Regions from separate parts of the Streptomyces sp. NPDC001933 genome, predicted to be linked through region 3. Evidence: riboswitches for the same ligand, from Rfam matches in the RefSeq annotation. Region 3 holds a riboswitch; each other region holds the start of a gene.
The links. Region 3 has a riboswitch for thiamine pyrophosphate ahead of ACFYY7_RS35430 (thiamine ABC transporter substrate binding subunit). Riboswitches for the same ligand answer to the same signal wherever they lie in the genome.
Positions count from the first base shown of each region.

Region 1: it holds a riboswitch for thiamine pyrophosphate, as region 3 does, so the genes downstream of both, thiO (glycine oxidase ThiO) here and ACFYY7_RS35430 (thiamine ABC transporter substrate binding subunit) in region 3, are expected to answer to the same signal.
Region 2: it holds a riboswitch for thiamine pyrophosphate, as region 3 does, so the genes downstream of both, thiC (phosphomethylpyrimidine synthase ThiC) here and ACFYY7_RS35430 (thiamine ABC transporter substrate binding subunit) in region 3, are expected to answer to the same signal.

Region 1 covers NZ_JBIASS010000001.1:794,223-803,543, forward strand. The annotation lists gene ACFYY7_RS03520 (sulfite oxidase-like oxidoreductase) at 1-284, shown strand, start outside; gene ACFYY7_RS03525 (DUF4396 domain-containing protein) at 329-940, opposite strand; gene ACFYY7_RS03530 (deoxyribonuclease IV) at 1,033-1,887, opposite strand; gene pknB (Stk1 family PASTA domain-containing Ser/Thr kinase) at 1,894-3,810, opposite strand; gene ACFYY7_RS03540 (thiazole synthase) at 3,923-4,717, opposite strand; gene thiS (sulfur carrier protein ThiS) at 4,720-4,956, opposite strand; gene thiO (glycine oxidase ThiO) at 4,953-6,128, opposite strand; TPP riboswitch at 6,126-6,238, opposite strand; gene ACFYY7_RS03555 (hypothetical protein) at 6,288-6,632, shown strand; gene ACFYY7_RS03560 (NAD(P)/FAD-dependent oxidoreductase) at 6,661-7,917, shown strand; gene ACFYY7_RS03565 (peptide-N4-asparagine amidase) at 8,034-9,321, shown strand, end outside.
Region 2 covers NZ_JBIASS010000006.1:275,551-284,871, reverse strand. The annotation lists gene ACFYY7_RS17720 (LacI family DNA-binding transcriptional regulator) at 260-1,372, shown strand; gene ACFYY7_RS17715 (metallophosphoesterase) at 1,546-2,604, shown strand; gene ACFYY7_RS17710 (hypothetical protein) at 2,786-3,610, shown strand; gene thiC (phosphomethylpyrimidine synthase ThiC) at 3,734-5,509, opposite strand; TPP riboswitch at 5,502-5,635, opposite strand; gene ACFYY7_RS17700 (YibE/F family protein) at 5,667-7,028, shown strand; gene ACFYY7_RS17695 (SsgA family sporulation/cell division regulator) at 7,108-7,545, opposite strand; gene ACFYY7_RS17690 (IclR family transcriptional regulator) at 7,647-8,417, opposite strand; gene ACFYY7_RS17685 (DUF5326 family protein) at 8,661-8,873, opposite strand; gene ACFYY7_RS17680 (cupin domain-containing protein) at 9,022-9,321, opposite strand, start outside.
Region 3 covers NZ_JBIASS010000020.1:43,301-52,621, forward strand. The annotation lists gene ACFYY7_RS35425 (iron ABC transporter permease) at 1-70, opposite strand, end outside; gene ACFYY7_RS35430 (thiamine ABC transporter substrate binding subunit) at 187-1,299, opposite strand; TPP riboswitch at 1,374-1,490, opposite strand; gene rlmN (23S rRNA (adenine(2503)-C(2))-methyltransferase RlmN) at 1,532-2,638, opposite strand; gene ACFYY7_RS35440 (phosphatidate cytidylyltransferase) at 2,732-3,817, opposite strand; gene frr (ribosome recycling factor) at 3,817-4,374, opposite strand; gene pyrH (UMP kinase) at 4,557-5,333, opposite strand; gene tsf (translation elongation factor Ts) at 5,493-6,329, opposite strand; gene rpsB (30S ribosomal protein S2) at 6,429-7,334, opposite strand; partial or broken gene ACFYY7_RS35465 (murein hydrolase activator EnvC family protein) at 7,612-8,310, shown strand; gene ACFYY7_RS35470 (TetR/AcrR family transcriptional regulator) at 8,397-8,963, opposite strand; gene whiG (RNA polymerase sigma factor WhiG) at 9,082-9,321, opposite strand, start outside.

The DNA.
Region 1 (9,321 bases), on a different contig from region 3:
GATTCAGCTCGAATCTGAGGCTCTCCGACTTCGCCTCGGACCGAACACTTTTCGCCACCCACAAGGGCGGGGAACTGCTCACCGCCGAGCACGGTTTCCCGCTCCGCCTCGTCGTGCCGCATCTCTATGCCTGGAAGGGGCCCAAGTGGGTCCGGGGCGTCGAGTACATGACGGCCGACCGCCGCGGCTTCTGGGAGGAGCGCGGCTACCACAACATCGGTGACCCGTGGAGCGAGCAGCGGTACTCCTACCAGGAAGAGCCCGGGGACGGCCCCGAGCTCTGACCTGACGGCTCCCGGGCCGGGCCGGTGGCCCGCCGCCCGCTTCCTCAGTGGTGGTACTGGTGCACCACCGCGTGCCCCTTGCCCCGGCCGATCATCCACTTGTTGACCGGTGTGGTGGCGACGAAGGCGACGGCGAGCGAGATCGCGAGCGCGCCCCAGAACAGCGTGTCGGCGAGCGTGGCGTCCATGGCGCCCGGCCACAGCGCGATCACTCCGTTGTCGATCAGCTCCATCACCGCGATGGACAGGGTGTCGGCGGCGAAGGCGACCCGCAGGGCGGTGCCGAGGTCGACGCCCGCCTTCAGGATGGAGCGCAGGGTCAGCGTGTAGCCGAAGAAGAAGGCCAGGACGATCGCGAGCACCATCGTCGCCATGTTGCCCCAGCCGAGTGCCGTGCCGATCACCATGCCGAGGATCTCGCCGATGGCGCATCCGGTGAGGCAGTGCAGCGTGGCCCGTGCGGCCATGGCCCAGTCGACCTTGCCTGCGCTGTGGGTGGAGTGGCCAGTGTGGTCTGCGTGACTGGCGTGATCTGAGTGGTCTGAGCGGTCCGCGTGGGTCGAGTGGTCCGCGTGAGTCGAGTGGTCCACATGAGCCGCGTGGTCCGTGTCGTGGCCGTGCCGGCCGTGTTGGCCGTGGTGTGTGTCGTGCTGCATGGCGATCCCCCAAAGCCGAGTAACGGTTCCTGCCGACAGCAGGAACCGTATACCCCTACGGGGTATTCCTCAACGGGGAATCACATGGGGAATCAGCTGTCGCGCAGCCCCTTCAGCCGTGCCACGTCCGCAGCGTGGCCTTCCTTGCCGCCCGGCGTTTCGATGATCAGCGGTACGCCCTCGGTCGCCGGATGCGAGAACAGCTCACGGAAGGGCTCCTCGCCGATGTGCCCGGAGCCGATGTTCTCGTGCCGGTCCTTGTGGGCTCCCACCACGTCCTTGGAATCATTGGCGTGGATCAGTTTCAGCCGGCCCTCGCCGACCGTCGCCACCAGCAGGTCCAGGGTCTGCCGCATGCCCTCCGGGCCGGTCAGGTCGTGGCCCGCCGCGTAGATGTGGCAGGTGTCCAGGCAGATGCCGAGCTTGGGGTGGGCGTCGAGCGCGTCGAAGTACGGGCCGAAGTCCCAGGTCCGCGAGCAGAGCGAGAACCCCTGCCCGGCGGTCGACTCCAGCAGCAGACACGGGTCGTCGTCGTGGGTCAGCTCGTCCAGGAGCGGCCGCATGTGCGTGCGTACCTGCGCGAGGGCCTGCTCGCGCGGCCGGCCGCCGGTCGCCGATCCGGTGTGCACCACGACGCCCAGGGCGCCGATCTCACGGGCCCGGCGCAGCGAGTGGCGCAGCGACTCCACGGACTTCTCCACGGTCGCCTCGGTGTGCGACCCGAAGTTGATCAGATACGGGGCGTGGACGTACGCCGGTATGGACGCGTCGGCGCACTCGGCGCGGAACTGCTCGTCCTGGGCCGGATTGCCGACGGGTGTCGCCCAGCCGCGCGGGTTGGCGACGAAGACCTGGACGGCCTCCGCCCCCATCTCGCGGGCGTAGGGGAGGCCGACCTTGGCGAGGCCGCCGGCCACCGGGATGTGGCCGCCGACTGGGTTGCGCATATGGATCTAGAGTCCCTTGGTCTTGATGGTGATGGTGCTGCCCTCGGGGGCCTTCTCGCCGCCGTCGACGGACTGGCTCGCGATGGTGTCGCTGAAGGACAGGAACGGGCGGTCGACCTTCACCTCGAAGCCCGCGGCCTCCAGCTCGCCGGTGGCCTCGTCGACGTCCTTGCCGGTGATGTCCGGGACGTCGATCATCCGCGGCCCGTCGGAGACCGTGAGCGTGATGGTGTCGCCCTCGGCGGCCTCGGAGCCCGCGCCCGGCGACTGCCGGGCGATGTCGCCCGCGACCTCGGGGGAATTGACCCGGTCGGGCAGCACCTTGGCCTTCAGCCCCTCGTCCGCCAGCGCGGCGGTGGCGTCCTCGACGGACAGCCCGCTGACGTCGGGGACGTCCACCGGAGCGCCCTTGCTGACATGGAGGGCGACCGCCGTGTCCGGGTGGCGCTCGGTGCCCGCCACCGGGTCCGTGCGGATCACGTCGCCCCGGACCGTCTCCTCGTTGAACTCCTTGGTGATCATGCCCGGCACCAGACCGGCCTTCTTCAGCTCCTGCCTGGCGTCGGCGATCGAGAGGTCCCGGAGGTCGGGCACCTTCACGATCTCGGGGCCGCGCGAGACGACGATCTTCACCGCGTCGTTGCCCCTGACGCGGTCGCCGGACCCCGGGTCGCTGCTGATGACCTTGCCGCGCTCCACGGTGTCGCTGTAGGCCCGGTCGACGTCCTTGAGCTCCAGACCGGCCTTCGTGAGCCGCTGCCGGGCGTCCTTCTCGGTCTGGCCGAGCAGCGAGGGGACCCGGGTGAACTGTCCGGAGTTGATGTACCAGACACCGGTACCGATCCCCAGCGCCAGCAGCACGGCGACGACCAAGGCGATGACCGAGCGCCTCGGTCCGCGGCGGCGCCGGTCCTCCGGCGTGGTCCGAGGCGGCACCGGCGGAGGCATCTCCAGCCGGCTGGTGTGGTGCGAGACGCCCTGCCCGGCCGGGAGCAGCCGTGGGATCACGCTGGTGCGGTCCTCGGCGGCGTCGTGCACCTCGGCGGTGGCCTGCGGCGGTACGGCGTCCAGCTGGGCGTCGGTGAGGCCGGAGCGGGCCGCACGGGTCTCGGCGAGCAGCGCCACCGCGTCGAACGGGCGGGCCTCGGGATCGCGGGCGGTGGCGCTCGCCACCAGGCCGTCGAGCTCGGCCGGGAGCCCCGGGACGGCGGCCGACGGCGACGGCACGGCCTCGTTGAGGTGCTGGTAGAGGACCTGGGCGGGGGTGTCGCCGCCGTGCGGCTTGGAGCCGGTCAGCATCTCGTACAGGACGACACCGCAGGCGTACACATCGGTGCGGGTGTCCGCGGTGCCGTTCTCTATCTGCTCGGGGGCGAGATAGGAGACCGTGCCCAGGATGGACCCGGTGGTGCTGGTGACGGCGCCCACCGCGCGTACGAGCCCGAAGTCGGCGACCTTGACCCGGCCGTCGTCCCCTATCAGGACGTTCTCCGGCTTCATGTCGCGGTGCACGAAGCCCGCCCGGTGCGCGGCGCCGAGCGCGGCGAGGACCGGCTCCAGGATGTCCAGGGCTGCCCTCGGCTGGAGCGCGCCGCGATCGCGCAGCACGTCGCGCAGGGTGCAGCCCGCGACGTACTCCATCGCGAGGTAGACGTACTGCCCCTGGGCGCCCTGGTCGAAGACCGCGACCACATTGGGGTGCGCGAGCCGGGCCACCGACTTGGCCTCGCGGATGAAGCGCTCGACGAACGAGGCGTCGGTGGCCAGCGCCGGGTGCATCACCTTGAGGGCGAGCACCCGGTCGAGCCGGGTGTCCACGGCCCGGTAGACCGTGGCCATGCCGCCCACGGCGATACGGGCATCGACGCGGTAGCGGCCGTCGAGCAGCTGCCCGACGAGAGGGTCCTGGAGGGTCGTATCCACGCAGGCGAGTCTACGAGCCGCCACGGACACGGCCCACCGGCCGGGGCGGACCCGGGGCCGTACTGCAGCCGAGCCGTGACAGGGACATGCGATCCACCTCCGTACCGGCGGCTCAGAAGGCCGGCCGCTCCGGGTCCAGCACCGCCCGCCCCTCCACCGGCGACGACGCCTCCGCGAAGTGGCGGCGCGGAATCCGGCCGGCCCGGTACGCCAGCCGCCCGCCCTCCACCGCGTGACGCATCGCCGCGGCCATCAGCTCGGGCTCCTGGGCCCGGGTCACCGCGGACGCCAGCATCACCGCCGCGCACCCCAGCTCCATCGCGAGCGCCGCGTCGGAGGCCGTCCCGGCGCCCGCGTCGAGGATCACCGGCACCCGGGCCTGCTCGACGATCAGCCGGAAGTTGTGCGGGTTGCGGATACCGAGCCCGGAGCCGATGGGGGAGCCGAGCGGCATCACCGCCGCGCACCCCACGTCCTGGAGCCGGCGCGCCAGCACCGGGTCGTCATTGGTGTACGGCAGCACGGTGAAGCCGTCGTCCACCAGGATCTCCGCGGCGTCCAGCAGCTCGATCGGATCGGGCAGCAGGGTCCGCTCGTCGGCCACCACCTCCAGCTTGATCCAGTCGGTGCCGAGCGCCTCGCGGGCCAGCCGGGCGGTCAGCACGGCCTCGCCCGCGGTGAAACAGCCCGCCGTGTTGGGCAGCACGCGGATGGAGAGCCGCTCCAGGACGGAGAGCACCGAACCCTGCACGGTCGGATCGAGGCGGCGCATCGCGACGGTCGTCAGCTCGGTCCCGGAGGCGGTCAGGGAGCGCTCCAGCACGTCGAGGCTCGGCGCCCCGCCGGTCCCCATGATCAGCCGGGAGCCGAACGTGGTGTCGCCGAGGGTGAAGAGGTCGTCCGACATGATCAGCCTCCCTGGACCGCGGTCAGGACCTCGACGCGGTCACCGTCGAGGAGCGCGGTGGCGGACCACTGGCCGCGCGGTACGACGGTCTCGTTGACGGCGGCCGCGACACCGGAGTGCGCGGTGGTGAGCGTGGCGACGAGAGCCGCCAGGGTGGTGCCCCCGGCGAGGCGTCGGACCTCGCCGTTCACGGAGACGGAGAGGGCGGCCGCCCCGGAGGGCGGTGCGGGCTCGGTCATGCGGGCTGCTCCTGACGTACGGAGGCGGCGGAGGAGAAACGGTGCGGGGTGAAGGGACGGGCCGGCTCGGGCGGTTCGCCGCCGGTGAGGAACTCCGCCATGACGTCACCGGTGATGGGGGTGAGCAGCACGCCGTTGCGGTGGTGGCCGGTGGCGAGGTGGAGGCCGGGCAGGGCGGTGGGGCCGAGGAGCGGAGCGTTGTCGGGGGAGGCGGGGCGGAGGCCGGCCAGGGTCTCGGTGAGCGGCAGTTCGGTGATGCCGGGGACCAGTTCGTGGGCGTCGCGCAGCAGCTCGTAGACGCCGCCCGCGGTGACGGTGGTGTCCCAGCCCATTTCCTCGCTGGTGGCGCCGACGACCAGCTCGCCGTTCTCGCGCGGTACGAGATAGAGGTGGCCGCCCCGGACCACGGCCCGGACCGTGCGGCTCAGGAACGGCGCGTACCCGGCGGGCACGGTCAGCCGCACCACCTGGCCCTTCACCGGCCGGACCGGTGGCACCACCTCGTCCGGCAGCCCCGGCAGCCGCCCGCTGAGGCTGCCCGCGGCGAGCACGACCTGGTCGGCCGCCAGCTCCGTACCGTCGTTGAGCACCGCCCCGGCGGCCCGGTCGCCCGCCACGCTCAGGCGCTCCACCCAGCCGCGGTGGAAGACCACACCGGCCCGTTCGCAGGCGGTCAGCAGGGCGGCGGCCAGCCGGCGGGGATCGATCTGGTGGTCGCCGTCGACCCGGAGACCGCCCCGGACGCCCGGCGCGAGCATCGGCTCCAGGCGGCGGCACTCACGGCCGGTGAGCCACTCCGATTCGAGGCCGGAACGCTGCTGGAGGGCGTGCAGCTCCCGCAGATGGGCGCGGTCGTCGGAGTCCAGCGCGACGGCCAGGGTGCCGCAGGCGCGAAAGCCCGTCTCCCGCCCGCTCGCCGCCTCCAGCTCGGCCACGAAGGCCGGGTAGCGGGCCGCCGAGGCGACGTTGAGGCCGAGCAGCAGTTGTTCGCCGTAGTGGAGTTCGGTGACGGCGGCCAGCATGCCGGCCGCCACCCGGGCGGCACCGCCACCCGGTTCGGGGTCGGCGAGCGCAGTGCGCAGTCCGCGCTGAGCGGCCCGCCAGGCCGTCACCAGGCCGATGATCCCGCCCCCGATGACCAGGACGTCGGATCCGTTCCGAGAAGAACGCATGGGCTTCCGGCCCCTCCCTTCGCCGGCATGACCCGGATCAGGTTCGTACGGTCGGAGGCCGCCCAGCCTCCCTCTCAGCCCGGTGCGTCCGGGCTCCCGCGAGTGCTTTACGTTGGCCACCCTAAACCCAGTCCCATCGGACCAGTAGGGAGCGGCACCGTGGCCCGTTCGCTCGACGGACTCGTCCTCGCCCCGGTCGCCGACCAGGCGCCCGGCCAGGTCGGCACCCGTACCCGCTTCACGTACCACGAGGACGACGGCCGGATCTGGGCCGAGTACGCGGGCGGCGACGTGGTGCGCGGCCATCTCGTCGGCACCCGGGACGGTGACACCCTCGACTTCCGCTACGTCCAGCTGAAGCAGGACGGAACGACGTCCAGCGGCCACTGCGTCTCCACCGTCGTCGACCTCCCGGACGGCCGGGTCCGGCTGGACGAGCGGTGGGCGTGGGAATCGCAGGAGGGCAGCGGGGCGAGCACGGTCGAGGAACTCACCCTTTCCTGACGGTCCGTCAGGTGATTATGGTGTACGGGTGAGCGATCAGCAGCAGTCAGAGCAGCCGGACCGGCGGGCAGGACACCGCGTGGTCGTCGTCGGTGCGGGCATGGCCGGGGTGCAGACCGCGGTGGCCCTGCGGGAACAGGGCTTCACCGGCCCCGTCACCCTGATCGGCGCCGAACCGCACCAGCCCTACGACCGGCCACCGCTGTCCAAGGCGGTGCTGCTCGGCAAGGCCGAGGACTCCGCCTTCGACATCGACTTCGAGGCGCTGGACATCGATCTGCAACTGGGCCGCGAAGTCACCGGAGTGCGGCCCGGCGCGCACGAACTGGACACCCCGGCAGGGCCCGTTCCCTACGACAGCCTGGTGATCGCGACCGGTGCCGAACCCGTCGTCCTGCCCGGCGCCGAGGGCGTTCCCGGCGTCCACCTGCTGCGCACCCTCGACGACGCGGCACGGCTGCGGCCGGTCCTCGACCAGCAGCACGGCGTCGTGGTCGTCGGCGCGGGCTGGATCGGCGCCGAGTTCGCCACCGCGGCCCGCGCCGCCGGCTGCGCCGTCACCGTCGTCGAGGCCGCCGACCGGCCCCTGGCGGGCGCGATGCCCGCGGAGGTCGCCGCCCCGATGGCCGCCTGGTACGCGGAGATCGGCGCCGAACTCCTCACCGGGGCCCGGGTCGAGAGCGTCGAGCCGGGCCGGGTGGTCCTCGCGGACGGCCGCACCGTCCCGGCCGGAGCGGTCGTCGTCGGAATCGGCGCCCGGCCCGCCACCGGCTGGCTGGCCGGCTCCGGAATCGCACTCGGCCCCGACGGATCGGTGACCGCCGACGGGGCGCTGCGCACCTCGGCGCCCGATGTGTACGCGGTCGGCGACTGCGCCTCGTTCCCCTCCGCCCGGTACGGCGAACGCCTGCTCGTCCACCACTGGGACAACGCGCTCCAGGGCCCGCGCACCGCAGCCGCCAACATCATCGGCGCGGCGGCCGGCGGCGCCCCGGAGCCGGTGACGTACGACCCCGTGCCGTACTTCTGGTCCGAGCAGTTCGACCGGTTCGTGCAGTACGCGGGCCACCACGGAAGCGCCGACACCCTGCTGTGGCGCGGCGATCCGGCCGGGCCCGCCTGGTCGGTGTGCTGGCTGCGCGACGGCGTCCTGGTCGCGGTCCTCGCCGTCGGCCGGCCGCGCGATCTGGCACAGGGCCGCAAACTCATCGAGGCGGGGGCGCGGCTCGATCCGGAAAAGGCCGGTGACCCGTCCGTACCGCTGAAGTCGGCGATCCGTCAGTAGGTGCACGGACAACGAACGTTGGTGTCCGTTGTCTGGACGACCCCTTGGAGGAAGGCAAAAATTAGTGCACTGTGCATCTTTTGGAGTGCTCATTTCATACTCTTCGAAGGATGCACATGTTCCGGCACAGATGGACCCGCGCGCTGCGTGGAGTCTCCGCGGCTTCGGCATTGACCGCCCTCGTCGGCGGCGGACTTGCCGCCCCGGCCTACGCGGGCGCCACGCCCAAGCCCGATTCCAACCCGGCCGTCGACTACCAGGACCCGATCGACGCGCTGCCGCCGGTCTCCCGTCCGGACACCAAGAGCTGCTCGGTGACGGCCGTCGACCACGACTTCGGCTACACCCTCGGCGGACCGCCGTACACCACCACGCTCACCCCGCCCAAGCGGTGCGAGGGGCCGTGGAACAAGGTCGTCCTCGACTGGTCGGGCAGCGTGAAGGGGCGCCAGTACGACCGCCTCGCAGCGGTCTTCATCGGTGGCGCCGAGGTCTTCCGCACCAGCACCGCCGAGCCCGACGACGACGGCATCAGCTGGCACGTCGCCAAGGACATCACCGACTTCGCACCGCTCCTCAAGGACCCGCAGAAGCTCCAGCTCGAACTGGGCAACGTTGTCAACGACACCTACACCGGGGTGTACAGGATCAAGCTGAAGATCACGTACTACCAGGCCGACAAGCGTCACCCGGCGGCCACCACGGCCGACCGCGTCGTCCCGCTCGGCAACACCGGCTCCGACAGCGCCCCCTGGATGAACGTCGGCAAGGGCGGCTCCACCCGCACCGAGGTCACCTTCCCGCGCAACCTGACCAAGGCGCGCCTGGAGGTCTACGCACGCGGTGGCGGCTGCGACGAGCAGTGGTTCGACGCGGTCCCCAGCGACCTGGCGGAAACCGCCCCCGACTACCTCTGCGGCGGCGGCCCCTACCGTGAGGTGCAGGTCGCGGTGGACGGACAGCCCGCCGGCCTCGCCCAGCCGTACCCCGTGGTGTACTCCGGCGGCATCGTGCCGACCCTGTGGCGCCCGATCCCGGCCATCGACCAGTTCAAGACCGAGGCGTACGACATCGACCTCACCCCCTTCGCGGGTCTGCTGGCCGACGGCAAGCCGCACGCCATCAGCATCACCCCGTACGGTGCGGCCGACGGCTGGACCGTCGACGGTTCGCTCTTCCTCGACACGGACGCGCACGCGTCCCGCACGCGCGGCAGGGTGACCACCAACACCCTCAGTCACGCCCCGGTCGTGAAGACCGTACAGACCCCGGGCGAGGACGGTTCCACGGACGTCTCCGTGTCGACCGGCCGCTCCTGGAAGATCTCGGGCTATGTCGAGACCTCGAAGGGCCGGGTCACCACCACCGTCGAGCAGGACTTCTCGTACAGCAACGAGGACACGG
Region 2 (9,321 bases), on a different contig from region 3:
GGAGCGCTCGTCACTCCGTCGCGCGCCGGTGGCTCACTCCGTGGCGCGCGTCCCCCGAAGAGGTGAGATGAGACCTCTTCGAGACATCGACCATTTAGTAGGCCCTTCGAGCTCAACGCATGACACACTACGGTCAAGCCCTTCAACACCCTTGGTTTACAAGGCATTTGATCTTTAATGATCATGCAAAAACGTGCCTGCCAACGAGTGAATATGCGACCAGGCCAACCGCCCCTCCGAGCCCTACTATCGGCTCGCCATGACAGCAGCAGGGAAGCACCAGGTGAGCCGGACGGACACACCCCGGCGCGGCGGCCGGCAGGGACGAGCGGGAATCCGGGACGTGGCCGCCGCCGCCGGAGTCTCCATCACGACCGTCTCCGACGCGCTCAACGGCAAGGGCAGGCTCCCGGACGCCACCCGCCGCCATGTCCGCGAGGTCGCAGAGCGCCTGGGCTATCGCCCTTCCGCCGCGGCCCGAACCCTCCGTACCGGCAAGTCCGGCCTCATCGGCCTGACCGTGACGACCTACGGGGACGAACCCTTCACCTTCACCGAATTCGCGTACTTCGCGGAGATGGCCAGAGCCGCCACCTCGGCCGCGCTCGCCCGCGGCTACGCCCTCGTCATCCTGCCCGCCACCTCGCGACACGACGTCTGGTCGAACGTCGCCCTCGACGGCACCGTCGTGATCGACCCCTCCGACCAGGACCCGGTCGTCACGGAACTCGTGCGCCAGGGGCTGCCCGTCGTCTCGGACGGGCGCCCGGCCGGAACGCTCCCGGTCACCGCCTGGGTCGACAACGACCACCGGGCCGCCGTCCTCGACCTGCTCGACCATCTCGCCGCCGCCGGCGCCCGCCGCATCGGCCTGCTCACCGGCACCACCACCGACACGTACACCCGCCTCTCCACCACCGCGTACCTCCACTGGTGCGAGCGCGTGGGCCAGGACCCGGTGTACGAGTCGTACCCCGCCCACGACCCGTGCGCGGGCGCGGTCGCCGCCGACCGGCTGCTCGCCCGCCCCGACCGGCCCGACGCCGTCTACGGGCTCTTCGACCCCAACGGCACCGATCTGCTGGCGGCGGCCCGCCGGTACGGCCTGCGCGTCCCCGAGGACCTGCTGCTGGTCTGCTGCAGCGAGTCCACCGTGTACGCGACGACCGAGCCGCCCATCACCACCCTCTCGCTCAAGCCGCGCAGGATCGGCACCGCGGTCGTCCAGCTCCTGATCGACGCCATCGAGGGTGTGGACCAGGACCGGCCGGTGGAGCAGGTCATACCGACCGAACTCATCGTGCGGACCTCCTCGCAACGCCGTCCACCCCGCACCACGGTCAGCGCACCCCGCTCTCCGGCAGGGGATTGATCAGGCGATTTCGGACCAATCGGCCGGTGAACCCGACGTGCGTCCGGATTCACCACCCCTGGTGCGTCACACAGCACGATCCGCATTCCTATGATGGGCGCACGACACCGCGGACCGCCCCGACCAGCAGGGCCCGTCAGGTGTACGGCGGCGCGACGGTGGTGGAGGGGTCGATGACACAGGGGGCCGGTCAGGAACCCGTGGTGCGGACGGCGACGTTGCGCGACTTCCGCGTACCGCCCTATGCCCAGAGCCCGGTGCCGCCTGCGTCACCGCACCCGGGCAACGCCGTCCCCGGTGACATGCCGCCGGACGGATACACCCCCACCGCGCGCGATCTTCCCGTGATCAACCGCGGTGACACCCTGCAGGTGCCGACCGTCCCCGACCCGCGCCCCGTCCCGGAGCAAGGTCGCGGACCGCTGTACGTCGTCGGCGACGTCCACGGCTATCTGGACGAGCTCCACGCCGCCCTCGCCGAGCAGGGCCTCATCGACGCCGACGGCAAATGGTCGGCGGGCAACGCCCGGCTCTGGTTCCTCGGCGACTTCACCGACCGGGGCCCGGACGGCATCGGGGTCATCGACCTCGTGATGCGCCTGTCCGCCGAGGCCGCGGCCGCCGGCGGCTACTGCAAGGCCCTGATGGGCAATCACGAGCTGCTGCTCCTGGGCGCCAAGCGGTTCAGCGACACCCCGGTCAACTCCGGCGCGGGCACCGCCACCTTCCAGGCGGCCTGGCTGCTCAACGGCGGCCAGAAGAACGACATGGAGCGCCTCCAGGACGTCCACCTCCAGTGGATGTCCCGGCTCGACGCGATCGTCGAGGAGGACGGGCATCTGCTGATGCACTCCGACACGACGGCGTACCTCGAATACGGCACCACCATCGAGGACGTCAACGACACCGTGCACGCCATTCTCACGCGTAACGACGCCGATGAGTGCTGGGACCTCTTCCGCAAGCTCACCAAGCGGTTCGCCTTCCGCGACGAGTCGGGTCCGCAGGCCGTCCGGGAGCTGATGTCGGCATACGGCGGACAGCGCATCGTCCATGGTCACAGCCCCATTCCGTACCTCCTCGGCGAGGTCGGCTCGGAGGACGGCGAGGACGGCTCCGGCCCCGTGGTCGACGGTCCGCACGTGTACGCGGACGGGCTCGCCATCGCCATGGACGGCGGAGTGACCATGGCCGGAAAGCTACTGGTCGTCCAGCTGCCTCTGCATGACTGACGCGCTTCCGGGAAGACGCTCCACGACCTGACCACGCCGACCACTGGGCCTATTTCCGGAAACCCCCTGTCACCCCGTGCCGTGGGCGCTCTACCATCGGCGTATCAGTAGCAGGCTCTCCTCCGTTTCCGCCCAACTGCCCGTCTCCAACGGGCACTCAGGCCCGACGGAGCATCGGGGGATGCACATGAACAGCGCTCCGCACCTGCTGGCCGAGGACCGCCCCGAGTACGAGCGGATCCTCGATGACGCACTGCGTCATGCCCATGAACGGCCGGATCTGGCCGCGGTCGGCGAACGGCTCAACGCCGTCCAGCTGCGCACCATGGCGCTGGACGCCACGGAGCTGATCACCGCGACCGCCGCCACCGAGTACAAGCACTACGTGCAGGCCCGCGAGGAACTGCGCGGCCCTGCCGAAGGGACGGACCAGGACGCGCTCCCCGGCTCCGGCACGGGCCGTCCGCACCAGTCGGGCGCCGGCATAGGAGCCGTCGTCACGGTCCTGGCGCCGGTGCTCGCCGGTACCGCCGCGTTCATATTCCTGCTGGCGGGCTACCTGCTGAGGCTGCTCGACCCGGCACCGTCCTTCGCCTCGACCATGGTCTCCGCGGGCTGGTTCTTCGCCGCGGTCACGGCCGCCGCCATCCTGGCCGCCGCCGTCGGGCTGCTCATCACGGCACTGCGCAACGGCTCGGAGTCGCAGCCCGTCGAGGACGACGAGGAGGAGTTGCCGGAGGACGTGGCACGGGCCAGGGAGGCCTGGCGCCACGCCCTGCTGGAGCGCGGCATCCTGCCGTTCCTGCGGGACGCGCTCGCCGATCCCGAGGCCGGGCCCGCCTCCCGCACACCGGTCCGCTCGGCGAACCGCATCCCGAAGGTCGGCTACAGCCCACCGGACTTCTCCAGCCCGGGCGACGGCCCGACGGCGGGCCCCCGGCCGTCGTTCACCTCACCGGACTTCACCAGCCCCGACTTCGGCGGCCCCGAACACAAACTGGACTGACCGGGCCCGCACACCGGCCGGACGGCAGGAGCGGTCCGACCGGGTCCTCACACCTGCCGGACGGTAGGAGCGGTCGCCCCGAAGGCGGAGGCCTCCGGGGCGGTACCTCGTCCCGGGTCCGGTTCAGTCCGCGATCGGCAGATAGACCCGGTTGCCGGCCGCCGCGAACTCCTTGGACTTCTCCGCCATGCCCGCCTCGATCTCCGACTGCGAACCGCCGTGCTCGCGCCGGATGTCCTGGGAGATCTTCATCGAACAGAACTTCGGGCCGCACATCGAGCAGAAGTGCGCCGTCTTGGCCGGCTCGGCGGGCAGCGTCTCGTCGTGGAACTCCCGTGCGGTGTCCGGGTCGAGGGCCAGGTTGAACTGGTCCTCCCAGCGGAACTCGAACCGGGCGTCGGAGAGCGCGTCGTCCCAGTCCTGCGCCCCGGGGTGCCCCTTGGCGAGGTCCGCCGCGTGCGCCGCGATCTTGTAGGTGATGACGCCGGTCTTCACATCGTCCCGGTTGGGCAGGCCGAGGTGCTCCTTCGGCGTGACGTAGCAGAGCATCGCCGTCCCCCACCACGCGATCATCGCCGCGCCGATGCCGGAGGTGATGTGGTCGTACGCCGGCGCGACATCGGTGGTCAGCGGGCCGAGCGTGTAGAACGGCGCCTCCTCGCAGATCTCCTGCTGGAGGTCGATGTTCTCCTTGATCTTGTGCATCGGGACATGTCCCGGCCCCTCGATCATGGTCTGGACGCCGAACCGCTTGGCGACCGTGTTCAGCTCGCCGAGCGTGCGCAGTTCGGCGAACTGCGCCTCGTCATTGGCGTCGGCGATCGAGCCGGGTCGCAGCCCGTCGCCCAGCGAGTACGTCACGTCGTAGGTTGCGAGAATCTCGCAGAGCTCCTCGAAGTGTTCGTACAGGAACGACTCCTTGTGGTGCGCGAGGCACCACGCCGCCATGATCGAGCCGCCGCGCGAGACGATGCCCGTCTTGCGGCGGGCGGTCAGCGGCACGTACGGCAGGCGCACGCCGGCGTGGACCGTCATGTAGTCGACGCCCTGCTCGGCCTGCTCGATGACGGTGTCCTTGTAGATCTCCCAGGTCAGTTCCTCCGCCCGGCCGTCGACCTTTTCGAGCGCCTGGTAGAGCGGGACAGTTCCGATCGGAACGGGTGAATTGCGCAGAACCCACTCACGGGTGGTGTGAATGTTGCGGCCGGTGGACAGATCCATGACGGTGTCGGCGCCCCAACGCGTCGCCCACGTCATCTTCTCCACCTCCTCCTCGATGGAGGACGTCACCGCGGAGTTACCGATGTTGGCATTGACCTTCACCAGGAATCGCTTGCCGATGATCATCGGCTCGATCTCGGGGTGGTTGACGTTGGCCGGCAGCACGGCCCGGCCGGCCGCGATCTCCTCGCGCACCACCTCGGGCTCGACGTTCTCCCGGATCGCCACGTACTCCATCTCCGGGGTGATCTCGCCCCGGCGGGCGTACGCGAGCTGGGTCACCGGCTGCCCGTCCCGGCTGCGGCGCGGCAGCCGCGGGCGGCCGGGGAAGACCGCGTCGAGGTTGCGCAGCCCGCCGCGCGGAGAGGTGTGCTTGAGCCCGTCGTCCTCGGGGCGGGCGGGGCGGCCCGGGTACTCCTCGGTGTCGCCGCGGGCGGTGATCCAGTTCTCCCGCAGCGGTACGAGCCCGCGGCGGACATCGGTCTCGACGGTGGGATCGGTGTACGGACCCGACGTGTCGTACAGCGTCACGTCCTTGCCGTTGGTGAGGTGCACCTGACGGACCGGCACCCGGAGGTCCGGGCGCGAGCCCTGGACGTACCCCTTGTGCCAGCCGATGGACTTCCCGGCCTCGTCGCTCTGGTTCGAGGCAGGCGTGCGTGCGTCCGATGTGGTCATGAGACCTACTCCCTACGCCGGCATTACCCGGTAACAGGTTCGGCGGTCGGCGCAGCCTGTCCCGTACGGACGTACGGAGATCAGCGCCCTCTCAGCCCGGTGCTCCGAGCTCCCGCGTGTGCAAAGGTTCCCCCACGCTAGCGCCCCGTCCGGCCTGATGAACAGTGGGCCCGTCTCCTCTTGCGATGATCGGCCGGTGACGTCCCCTCCTATCGACCTCGAAACGCAGGGCCATCAGCACGGTCACTCGCACAGCCATGGCCCCGCCGCACCCGTCTCCAGACATCTACGCAAAGTCATCGCAGCCGTACTGATCCCGTTCGCCACCGCCGTCCTCGTCGGTCTGGTGGCGCTCTGGCCGGGCGGTGCGCCGTCGCACGAGCGGACCGGCATCGGGTTCGACCGGCAGACCCAGCAGGGAAAGGTGGTGAATGTCGACATGGTGGACTGCAAGGAGGTGAACGCGGTCCAGACGCCCATGGACGGGGCCACCACACCACCCCCGGGGAGCGCGAGGGGGCTGTGCAAGAAGGCCACGATCGAGGTGACGACCGGTCATGACAAGGGCCGGACCTTCACCGAGATCGTCCAGCCCGACGCAACGCGTCAGCTGCGCGACGGTCAGGGCGTGGTCGTGGCGTACGCCCCCGACGCGCCCCGTGACCTGCAGTACTCGGTGACGGATGTGAACCGGAAGTTCCCGCTGACCCTGCTGGCCGGGATCTTCGCCCTGGTCGTGGTCGCGGTGGGCCGCATGCGCGGGGTGATGGCGCTGGTCGCGCTCGCCGTCTCGTTCGCCGTGCTGACCCTGTTCATCCTCCCGGCCATACTCCAGGGCTCCAATCCGCTGCTCGTCGCGGTGGTCGGGGCCAGTGCGATCATGCTGATCGCGCTCTACATGTGCCACGGCCTGAGCGCCCGCACCTCGGTGGCGGTGATCGGCACACTGATCTCGCTGCTGCTGATCGGACTGCTCGGATCGCTCTTCATCGGGTGGGCGAGCCTGACCGGCAACACCGACGACAACACCGGCCTCATCCATGGCCTGTACCCGCACATCGACATGAGCGGTCTGCTGCTGGCCGGTGTCATCATCGGTTCGCTCGGGGTCCTCGACGATGTGACCGTGACCCAGACGTCGGCGGTCTGGGAACTCCACCAGGCGAACCCGACGTTGGGTGTGCGGGGGCTCTACCGGGCAGGGATCAGGATCGGACGCGACCACATCGCCTCGGTCGTCAATACGCTGGTGCTCGCCTACGCGGGCGCCGCACTGCCGTTGCTGCTGCTGTTCTCCATCGCGCAGAGCAGCGTGGGGACGGTGGCCAACAGCGAGCTGGTGGCGGAGGAGATCGTACGAACGCTGGTCGGCTCGATCGGACTGGTCGCCTCGGTGCCGGTGACGACGGTGCTCGCTGCGCTGGTCGTCTCCGCAGACCGCACAGGGCCCGGCGCGGAAGCCGGAGCTTCGGCGCCCGTACGGACCGGGAAGGGCCGTCGTCGCAGGGCGAGGCCTTGAGCTTCTCCACGCTGAGCAATTCACCCATTCGGCAGGTGCCGTGTTCGACCGGCGAGCCGGTCGGCGGCGCCCTTTCCACTCAGCCGGCGTTCTGTTCCTCGGCAAGGATCCGGCCCAGGGCGTCTTCCAGGTTGCCCTCGAAGTCACCCAGCGTGCACTCCTGCCCGAGTGGCACGAGCTTGTCGGTCCGGTCGAGAAACGCCACAAGTGGTGCCGTACCGGCCCTGAAGAGGGCCCGGTCCTCGCCGACCTGGAGCCGGATATGTACGTCGGACAACCCCTCGGGTTCAGTGGGACCGATATGCACATCGCCGTCGCCACTGGGGCTGTTGAGGCCGTCGAGCAGCAGCTCACGGCCGAATGCCCAGGTGACGGGGGCGTCACCGGGCAGATGGAAGGTCATCCGGATCGCATACGGATCGCAGACCTCGTACCGGAGCTCCACCGGGATCCGGAAAGAGAGCTCCTCGGAGACGAGGAAGCTCATCATGACCTCAGCTTGAACCGACTCGCGCATCGTTCAACCCCGCAGTAGATGAATCTGGCCAGGAATGATCCCCCGTGGCCCTATTGACGCCATCGTGGTGCACGCGATAGCAGATCACAAGGAGTGATTTTTCAGATACTGATAGAGAACACGAACGAACGCAAGAGGTTGGCCACTTCGCCACGTAGTTGTTCGACTGCGGGGAGCAACCGACTTTCCTGCTCCAGGGGTACGGAAATCGCCATCGCGGCAGCGGTGAATCCGGCCGTGATCGGGATGGCCGCGCAGACCGTTCCCAGGGCGTACTCCTGTCGCTCGATGACAGGTTCCGTCCGCTCCAGCGACCGCAGTCGCTCAAGGAGCGTGGCCCGGTCCTTGACCGAGTAGCGGGTCAGTGGACGCACAGGGTGGCGGTCGAGGTGGTCCTCGCGGGCCTTCTCGTCGAGCTGGCTCAGCAGACACTGGCCGATCGCGTGGGCATGCCCGGTCTCCCGGAAGGAGGCCCATTCGTCGACGGCGGGGATGGCGGGGGTGTCGGCGACCGCGATGAGTTCGATCTCGCCCTCGCGGTAGACGGCGCAGTACACGGGTGCGCCGATGATGTCGCGCCAGCGGCCCAGCGACTCGGCCATTCTGCCGCGACGATTCTGCAACGCCCCTTCGTCGACCAGGCGTTCGGCCGAGGTTCCGATGAGGAAGACGCCGTTCTCCCGGCGCAGATAGCCCTCATGTGTCAGGGTGCGCAGCAGATGGTAGGCCGTGGGAAGGGGAAGACCTGCTTCCCTGGCCAGTTGTTTCGCGGGTGCCCCGTCGCGATGGGCCACCACGGCTTCCAGCAGCCTCAGCGCTCGCTGAACCGAACCGATCAGCGTCGGGGCAGCAGTGCTCGATGCCGTGGTCAACAGTCACCCCCAGGCATGGTGACGGGTGGTCAGCCCGCCCGTGGGGGCCGCCCCCACGCACTGCCGCATGGCTGGGGTCCGGACGACGAACGCCGTACTGGCCACTGGTCAGCGTGGTGACGGACTGTTGATTCCCAGGTGGTGGCAGCGAACTGCCACCCTATCCGCCGGGTCCGCGAGGGGCGTCGTTTCGTCTTCCGCTTAGCTCAGCTGGGCTAATGCCCCGGCCGGCTTCCGATCGTCCTACCAGTCGCCGCGCGACGAGGACGACGACATGAACTTGCGTACGACGAAGATGAGCCCGCCGACCAGGATCACGAAGATCAGGACCTTGAAGAGCAGTCCGATCACGAACCCGATCACGCTGGCGATGAGGCCGCCGAACACGACGATCGCGATGACCGGCACCGCGATCCACTTCACCCACCAGGGCATCCCCGCGAATATCTCCCGCACCGCCATCGTCCTTACCTCGTCTCCATGAGTTCCTGCTTCGATGCTAGAGGCGCGGAGGGGGCCGGCGGTGGGTACGCAGCCCTTGAAGTCCCCTGATCGACCCCTGAGGGATCCCTGAGACCGGACCCCCGTCCTCCGGGAGATCGGCTCAGCTCTCCGGGGGTGAGAAGACCACCATCACCCGCAGGTCCTCGGTGATGTGGTGGAACTTGTGGGCGACACCGGCCGGTACGTACACCACGCTCCCTCTGCCCACCTGCGTGGTCTCCATGCCGACCGTGATGGCCGCGCGGCCGCTGACGACGAGGTAGACCTCGTCCTGATTGTGCGGCTGCTGCGGGTCGAGCTCACCGGCATCCAGTGCGTACAGGCCGACGGACATGTTCCGTTCCTTCACGAACTGCAGATACGCGCCGTCGTTGGCGGCCCGTTCCGCCTCCAGCTCGTC
Region 3 (9,321 bases):
GGCCCCGGCCGACGATCGCCGCGACCGGGTAGGCGAAGAACAGCGCGAAGAACGCGACGGGCACGGCCATCAGGCCGAGCCGCACCGCGCTCCCGCGCCGGGCCTTCGCGCGAGCGGCAGCCGCGTGCGCGGGCTGCGGGCGGGGAGTCTTCCCGCCCGCGTCCGTTCCGCGTACGGGACTCTTCGTTACTTCACTACGAGCGAGGACCACGACTGGACCCACTGCTCACGGTTCTTGGCGATCCGGTCCGGGGCCACGGTCGTCGGGCTGTCCACCGTCGCACCGAACTTGGTGAAGAGCTCCGGCAGCGTCGCGTCCTTGACGACCGGGTTGACGAACATGTTGAGCGGCATGTCCTCCTGGAACTTCTTGCTGATCAGGAAGTCCAGCAGGGCCTTGCCGCCCTCCTCGTTCTTCGCCCCGTTCAGCAGGCCGGCGAACTCGATCTGGCGGAAGCAGGTCCCGGTGGCGACACCGGTCGGGGCCTCGGCCGGCTGCGGCTTCGCGTACAGCACCTCGACGGGCGGGCTGGAGGCGTACGAGACGACGAGCGGCCGGTCCGCCTTGGCCTTCTTTCCGCCCGCGGAGCCGGAGAACTCCTCGTTGTACGCCTGCTCCCAGCCGTCGACGACCTTGACGCCGTTGCGCTCCAGCTTCTTCCAGTAGTCCTGGTAGCCCTTCTCGCCGTAGGTGGCGACGGTGCCGAGGAGGAAGCCGAGACCGGGCGAGGAGGTCCCGGCGTTCTCGGTGACGAGCAGGTCCTTGTACGCGGGCTTCGCCAGGTCGTCGAAGGACCGCGGCGGCGCGAGCTTCTTGTCGGCGAAGTACTTCTTGTCGTAGTTGACGCAGATGTCACCAGTATCGATCGGAGTGACCCGGTGCTGGCCGGCGTCGAGCCGGGTGTCCGCCGCGACCCGGTCGATGCCCTTCGCCTCGTACGGCGTGAAGAGCCCGCTGTCGAGGGCGCGGGAGAGCAGCGTGTTGTCGACGCCGAAGAACACGTCGCCGCGCGGGGAGCCCTTGGTCAGGATCTCCTGGTTGAGCGCGACCCCCGCGTCGCCGCTCTTCAGCACCTTGACGGTGTATCCGGTCTCCTCGGTGAACTGCTTCAGCACGTCCTTGGAGGCGTTGAAGGAGTCGTGGCTGACGAGGGTCACGGTCTTGGAGCTCGAGCCCTTCGTGCCGCCGGAACCGGAGGACGTGTCGTCGGAGCTACCGCACCCGGCGAGTGCGGTGACGCCGAGCGCGGCGGCGACGGCCGAAGCCGCGAGCTGCCTGGTCCTGCGCGTGGTGATCATTTGTGTATTCCTCCTGGGTTTTGGCCAGGAAGAGACGCGGCCCTGCCCGCAGGAAGCGGGCAGGGCGCAACAGCATGAGTTGATGACCGAACTTCCTACCCGGAATGACCCGGGCGAGGTTCAGAGGGTCTGCGGCCGACCTGTCCTCGGTGCCGCACTCTCAGCGCTGTGGCGCTCCCCTGTCGGAATATGAAGTTGATTTCGGGCCCAGATTACACGGGCCTTATCGGCCTCAGCGCTCGGCCGCCGCCAGCTGACCGCAGGCCCCGTCGATCTCCTGGCCGCGGGTGTCCCGCACGGTGACCGGCACCCCGTGGGCGGCGATCGCCTCGACGAACGCCTTCTCGTCCTCGGGCCGCGAGGCGGTCCACTTGGAACCGGGCGTGGGGTTCAGCGGGATCAGATTGACGTGGACCCGCTTGCCCTTGAGGAGCCGGCCCAGCCGGTCACCGCGCCATGCCTGGTCGTTGATGTCGCGGATCAGCGCGTACTCGATGGAGATGCGGCGGCCGGACTTCTCCGCGTACTCCCACGCGGCGTCCAGCACCTCGCCGACCTTCCAGCGCGTGTTCACGGGAACGAGGGTGTCGCGCAACTCGTCGTCGGGCGCGTGCAGCGAGACGGCGAGACGGCACTTGAAGCCCTCGTCGGCGAAGCGGAGCATCGCGGGCACCAGGCCCACCGTGGAGACGGTGATCCCGCGCTGCGAGAGCCCCAGCCCGTCCGGCTCCGGGTCGGTGAGCCGGCGGATCGCGCCGACCACCCGGTTGTAGTTGGCGAGCGGCTCGCCCATGCCCATGAAGACGATGTTGGAGAGCCGCGCCGGGCCGCCGGGGACCTCGCCGTCGCGCAGGGCCCGCATGCCGTCCACGATCTGGTGGACGATCTCGGCGGTCGACAGATTGCGGTCGAGGCCGGCCTGCCCGGTGGCGCAGAACGGGCAGTTCATCCCGCATCCGGCCTGCGAGGAGATACACATCGTCACGCGCTCCGGGTAGCGCATCAGGACGGACTCGACGAGCGTCCCGTCGTGCAGCTTCCACAGCGTCTTGCGGGTGGTGTCGTCGTCGCAGCTGATGTGGCGGACCACGGACATCAGGTCGGGGAACATCGCCTCGGCGAGCTTGTCCCGCGACGCGGCCGGGATGTTGGTCCACTCCGCCGGGTCGTGCGCGTACCGCGCGAAGTAGTGCTGCGAGAGCTGCTGGGCGCGGAACGGCTTCTCGCCGATCGCGGCGACGGCTTCCTTGCGCTCGGCGGGCGTGAGGTCGGCGAGATGCCGCGGCGGCTTCTTGGCTCCGCGGGGCGCGACGAAAGTGAGTTCTCCGGGCTTAGGCATGGTTCATCCAGTGTCGCAGACAGAACAGTGAGGGCCCGCCGTCCTGTGGACAACGGGCCCTCACTCGTAAAATCGCAGGTCAGGAACGCTTTCTCAGCTGGATCCGACGAACAGCACCAGCAGCAGCCAGACCACCGGGGCGGTCGGCAGCAGCGAATCCAGCCGGTCCATGATGCCGCCGTGCCCCGGCAGCAGCGTGCCCATGTCCTTGATGCCGAGATCCCGCTTGATCATCGACTCGCCCAGGTCACCGAGGGTGGCGCTGGCCGCGACTGCGAGCCCGAGCAGCAGCCCCTGCCACCAGGAACCGCCGTCGATCAGGAACTGCATGCACAGCGCACCGGCGACCATCGCGAAGGCGATGGCGCCGAACAGACCCTCCCGGGTCTTTCCGGGGCTGATGCGCGGAGCCAGCTTGTGCTTCCCGAAGCGCCAGCCGACGGCGTACGCACCCGTGTCGCTGACCACGGTCAGCAGCAGGAAGGTGAGCACCCGCTGCGGCCCGTCGTCGGCGGTCAGGAGCATGGCGACGAACGTGGCGAGGAACGGTACGTAGAACGCCGCGAACACACCGGCCGTGACGTCCTTGAGGTAGCCCTCGGGCGGTTCGGTCATCCGCCAGACGAGCACCGCCAGCGCGGTCAGCGCCATCGCCACCCAGGCGCCTTCGGCGCCCTGCGCGTAGCCGGCCACCACCATCGCCGCGCCGCCCACCGCCAGCGGGACGAGCGGCGCCTTGATGCCCTTGCGCTCCTGGAGCCGTGAGGTGAGCTCCCAGAGGCCCACGACGACGGCGACCACGATCACACCGACGAAGACGGCCTTCACGATGAACAGCGAGGCGACGATGACGGCGCCGAGCCCCACACCGACCCCTATGGCGGCTCGCAGATCACGGCCCGCACGTTTCTTCTGCGGGGGCGGCGGCGCGGTGGACATGGGCTCCTGCGGCTTCTCGTCACGGAACAGGGGGCCGCCGCTCAGGCGTCCGGCCCCCTGGTCCCGGTCATCACGGTCGTCAGCGTCTCTACCTGCGTCGGGAACGTCCGGCACTATGGGCATGGGCCGAGTCTGCTGGGCGTCATGCACATCGTATGCAGGACCCGCCGGAGCAGCCTGCATCTCGGGCGCACCCCAGTGGCCGGCTCCCTGCGGGGCGCCCCAGGAAGAGTCGTTCATCAGACTTCGAGCAGCTCGGCTTCCTTGTGCTTGAGCAGCTCGTCGACCTGCGCGACGTACTTCGCGGTGGTGTCGTCGAGCTCCTTCTCGGCGCGACGCACCTCGTCCTCGCCCGACTCCTTGTCCTTGACCAGCTTGTCCAGGGTCTCCTTGGCCTTGCGGCGCACCGCGCGGATGGAGATCTTGGAGTCCTCGGCCTTGCCCTTGGCGACCTTGATGTAGTCGCGGCGGCGCTCCTCGGTGAGCTCCGGGAAGGTCACCCGGATGATATTGCCGTCGTTGCTCGGGTTGACGCCGAGGTCCGAGTCGCGGATGGCCTGCTCGATGTTGCGCAGCGCGGTCTTGTCGAACGGCGTCACGACGGCCATGCGCGGCTCGGGCACCGAGAACGAGGCGAGCTGGTTGATCGGGGTCAGCGCGCCGTAGTAGTCGGCGACGATCTTGTTGAACATCGCCGGGTGCGCACGGCCGGTACGGATCGCGGCGAAGTCCTCTTTCGCCACGACGACGGCCTTCTCCATCTTCTCCTCGGCCTCGAGGAGGGTTTCTTCGATCACCACGTGCTCCTGCGTGTCTTGAGTGGGCCCGTCGTGCTCGGGCCCGGCGGGTCCTGCGTCGCGTCCTCACCTGCACGGTGTCCGACCGGCAGGCCGTTGTCCATCCTTCGGGGCCGGTCCCGGGGGTGCTACCCCCGGGGGCCCGGACCTCCCCGTCGTACTCCGGGAAGGTCCCCCGGTCGTCAGACCCGGGTGCTCCGGTCACTCACGAGCGTGCCGATCTTCTCACCATTGACCGCGCGGGCGATATTGCCGGTGGCGGTCAGCTCGAAGACGAGGATCGGCAGGTCGTTGTCGCGGCAGAGCGTGATGGCGGTGGCGTCGGCGACCTTGAGATCGCGGGCGAGAACCTCGCTGTACTCGAGCGCGTCGAACTTCACCGCGTCGGGGTTGCTCTTCGGGTCGGAGTCGTAGACCCCGTCCACCCCGTTCTTGCCCATCAGGAGACCCTCCGCGTCGATCTCCAGGGCGCGCTGGGCGGCAGTGGTGTCGGTGGAGAAGTACGGCATCCCCATGCCGGCGCCGAAGATGACGACGCGGCCCTTCTCCAGATGGCGCACGGCGCGCAGCGGAATGTACGGCTCCGCGACCTGCCCCATGGTGATGGCGGTCTGGACGCGGGAGTCGATGCCTTCCTTCTCCAGGAAGTCCTGGAGTGCCAGGCAGTTCATGACCGTGCCGAGCATGCCCATGTAGTCGGACCGGGCCCGGTCCATGCCGCGCTGCTGGAGCTCGGCGCCACGGAAGAAGTTGCCGCCGCCGATGACGACAGCGATTTCCGCGCCATCGCGGACGACCGCCGCGATTTCCCGGGCGATGGCGTGTACGACGTCGGGGTCGACACCGAGACCCCCGCCGCCGGCGAACGCCTCTCCGGACAGCTTCAGCATGAAGCGTCCGGCCACCTTGCCGTCGTCGCGCTTGTGGTCACCTTTTGCGGCGTCCGCGCCCTTGTTCATGGAGATTCTCCTCGTGCACATACGAAGAAGGCCATTGCCGGTGGGTCTGGTGTCCCTCAGCGGCAATGGCCTCCTCGTCAGATCTGCGGTCGTACGGCGTGAGTGCGGCCGACGACTGCACTAGACCCTATCGGGGTCCACCGTGTTTCGCGGACGGACTCAGATGCCGACCTTGATGCGCGAGAAGCGCTTCAGGGTGACACCGGCCTCGTCCAGGACCTTCTGGACGGACTTCTTGTTGTCCAGCGCGTACGGCTGGCCGAGGAGGGTGGCCTCCTTGAAGAAGCCGTTGACGCGACCCTCGACGATCTTCGGGAGCGCGGCCTCGGGCTTGCCCTCGGCGCGCGTGGTCTCCTCGGCGACGCGGCGCTCGGCCTCGACGACCTCGGCCGGGACGTCCTCGCGGGACAGGTACTTCGGGGCGAACGCGGCGATGTGCTGCGCGATGCCCTTGGCCAGCTCGGCGTCGGCCTTGTCCAGCTCGACCAGAACACCGATCTGCGGCGGCAGGTCGGGCATGGTGCGGTGCATGTACGCGGAGACGTACGCGCCGGAGAACTGCGCGAAGCGGTCCAGGACGATCTTCTCGCCGAGGTTGGCGTTGGCCTCGTCGACGTACGCCTGGACGGTCTTGCCGGCCTCGATCTCGGAGGCGAGCAGCGCCTGGATGTCGGCCGGGGAGGTGGCGGCGACGTGCGCGGCGAGGGTGTTCGCGACGTTCTGGAACTTCTCGCCCTTGGCGACGAAGTCCGTCTCGCACTTCAGCTCCAGCAGAACACCGGACGTCTGGTCCTCGGAGATGAGGGAGACGACGGCACCGTTCTCGGCAGAGCGGCCCTCGCGCTTGGCGACGCCCTTCTGACCCTTGATACGGAGCGCCTCGACGGCCTTGTCGACGTTGCCGTCGGCCTCGTCGAGCGCCTTCTTGCAGTCCATCATGCCAGCGCCGGTGAGCTCGCGGAGCTTCTTGACGTCAGCGGCGGTGTAGTTCGCCATGAGTCTGGGTTTCTCTCTCGAAGTCTGAAAGATCTACGGGTGAACGGCGGGGGCGGTGCTTGTGGCACCGGCCCCCGCTGTCATCAGCCGTGACGGGTGTCAGGCCTGCTCGGCGTCCGCGGCCGGGGCCTCGGCAGCGGGGGCCTCGGCAGCGGGGGCCTCGGCGGCCTCGGCGTCCGCGACCTTCTCGGTCTCGGCGGAGGTCTGGACCTCGGCGTCGGCCTTCTTGTCGCCCTCGAGCAGGTCGCGCTCCCACTCGGCGAGCGGCTCGCCGGCGGCCTTCTCGCCCGGCTTCGAGTCACCGGTGGCGGCACCGGAACGGGCGATGAGGCCCTCGGCGACGGCGTCGGCGATCACGCGGGTGAGCAGGGTGACGGAGCGGATCGCGTCGTCGTTGCCCGGAATCTTGTAGTCGACCTCGTCGGGGTCGCAGTTGGTGTCGAGGATCGCGACGACCGGGATGTGGAGCTTGCGCGCCTCACCGACGGCGATGTGCTCCTTCTTAGTGTCGACGATCCAGACGGCGCTCGGCACCTTCTGCATCTCGCGGATACCACCGAGGGTCTTCTCCAGCTTGGCCTTCTCGCGGGAGAGAACCAGGAGCTCCTTCTTGGTGAGGCCGGAGGCGGCCACGTCCTCGAAGTCGATGAGCTCGAGCTCCTTCAGACGCTGAAGGCGCTTGTAGACGGTGGAGAAGTTGGTGAGCATGCCACCGAGCCAACGCTGGTTGACGTACGGCATGCCGACGCGCGTCGCCTGCTCGGCGATGGCCTCCTGGGCCTGCTTCTTCGTACCCACGAACATGATGGAGCCGCCGTGGGCGACGGTCTCCTTGACGAACTCGTAGGCGCGGTCGATGTACGACAGCGACTGGAGCAGGTCGATGATGTAGATGCCGTTGCGCTCGGTGAAGATGAAGCGCTTCATCTTCGGGTTCCAGCGACGGGTCTGGTGACCGAAGTGGACGCCGCTTTCCAGCAGCTCCCGCATCGTGACGACGGCCATGGCCGTACTCCTTGAGGTGCTCGGTTGTCGCGACCGCAGGATTGCTGTCGCGCCTGACGCCCCGACGCGCCGTGCCACTGGGGACCGAGGAGCGCGGCCACCGTCCGCAGAGAGGGAGGTGGCGGGGCGTGCGAAGTCGACCCGGTGACCCGGATCGCCATAGGAAGTGTACGGGACGGCCCGAGTGCCGGGTGACGGCGCTGTCCACAACCGGCAGGTTGTCCACAGATCCGGTTCATGATCCCCGCGGATCGCGGGGCTGCGGGACGGTTCTGCCATGCGATCCACAACTGATCCGACCGGTCCGGCCGCTCCTGCGGAGCCCGCTCCCGCGCGCCTGCGGGAGGCGCTCGTGGTGGCGGTGGCGGTCCTGCTGGCGGTGGTGTGCGGCTTACCTGTCGCCGCGGCCGGCGGGCCGAAGCCCACGCCCGTTCCCGCAGCCGGGAGACAGACGCCGAGGCCCGCGCCCGCAGCCGTCAGGCCGACGTCCACATCCACGCCCGCGCCCGCGTCTGAATCCGGGCCGGTGCCGGACGGCGGCCGGAGTTGGCCGCTCGCCGGGCGGCCCGCGGTCGTACGGGGCTGGGAGCCCCCGGCCGGCACCTACGGGCGGGGCCACCGGGGCGTCGACCTCGCCGCGGAGCCGGGTGCGGCGGTGCTCGCCGCCGCCTCGGGAAAGGTCTCGTTCGCGGGGCGGGTGGCGGGACGCGGGGTGCTGGCGATCGAGGTGGCCGGCAGCGGTGATCCGCCGCTGCGGACCACGTACGAACCGGTGCGGGCGCTCGTCGCGAAGGGCGAGGAGGTGACGGCGGGGCAGGAGGTGGCGATCGTGGAGGCAGGGCCCTTCCACTGCGCGGCGGGCTGTCTCCACTGGGGCCTGCGGCGCGGTGACACCTATCTGGATCCGCTGTCGTTGCTGCCGCCGTCACTGCTGCGGCGGGGCCCGTCCCGGCTGCTTCCGGTGTTCGGCGTGCCCGGGGCCGCACGCGCCGACGGGAGGACCGGGGACGGGCTCGCCGCCCCCGGCGTTCTGCTCGCGGTCGCCGCGACGCGGCGGCCGCGTCAGCTCCGTGCGCCCTGTACGCCTCGGAGGATCATGCCGACGGCGGTGTCCGCGATCACGGCCGGCTCCTCGGCGACGGCCAGCTCGATACGTCGCACCGCGGCGTCCACCGAACCCTGGAGCAGCATCGCCGCCAGCCTCGGCTGCGCGTGGCCGAGGTCGCCGAGCGCCTCGACGATCATGGCGATCAGCCCGCCGTGCGCGGCCCTGATCTTCTCGCGCGCCCCGGCGTCCAGCTCGCTGGCCGAAATGGCGACGACGGCCCGGTGGCGGCGGTCCCCGACGAGGTCGAGCTGCCGGCGCACATATGCCTCGATCTTGCCCTCGGGCGTCGTGGCCTGCTCCATCGCGTTCTCGACCTCGGCCGCCCAGACGGGGAAGTCGACGGCGCAGAGCTCCTCCACGACGGCCGCGCGGGATCGGAAGTACTCGTACACGGAGGACCGGGCGAGGCCCGTCCGTTCGGCGAGAGCGGGGAAGGTCAGCGCCTCCGTACCACCCTCGGACAGCAGGGAGCGTGCGGCGTCCAGGAGGGCGCCGCGCTGCATGGTCCGGTGCTCGGCCACCGAGGCCGCTCGAATCCTGGGCACGTGCCCACTCTACGGCGACCGGTGTCCGAGAGGGCGAGTGCGGCCCTGATCGATGGCCGAAGCAAGCATGGCCGGCGCCGGTTGCGAGCGGGGCTCAGCGTCCGGCGTCGGCCAGCTTCGCGCGCAGTTGCAGCACCGATTTGGTGTGGATCTGGCTGACCCGGCTCTCGGTGACCCCGAGGACGTTGCCGATCTCGGCGAGGGTAAGGCCCTCGTAGTAGTAGAGGGTGACGACCGTCTTCTCGCGCTCCGGAAGCGTGTTGATCGCCCGCGCGAGCAACCGTCTGAGCTCGCGGTCCTCGGCGACCTCAACCGGATTGTCGGCGGCGGTGTC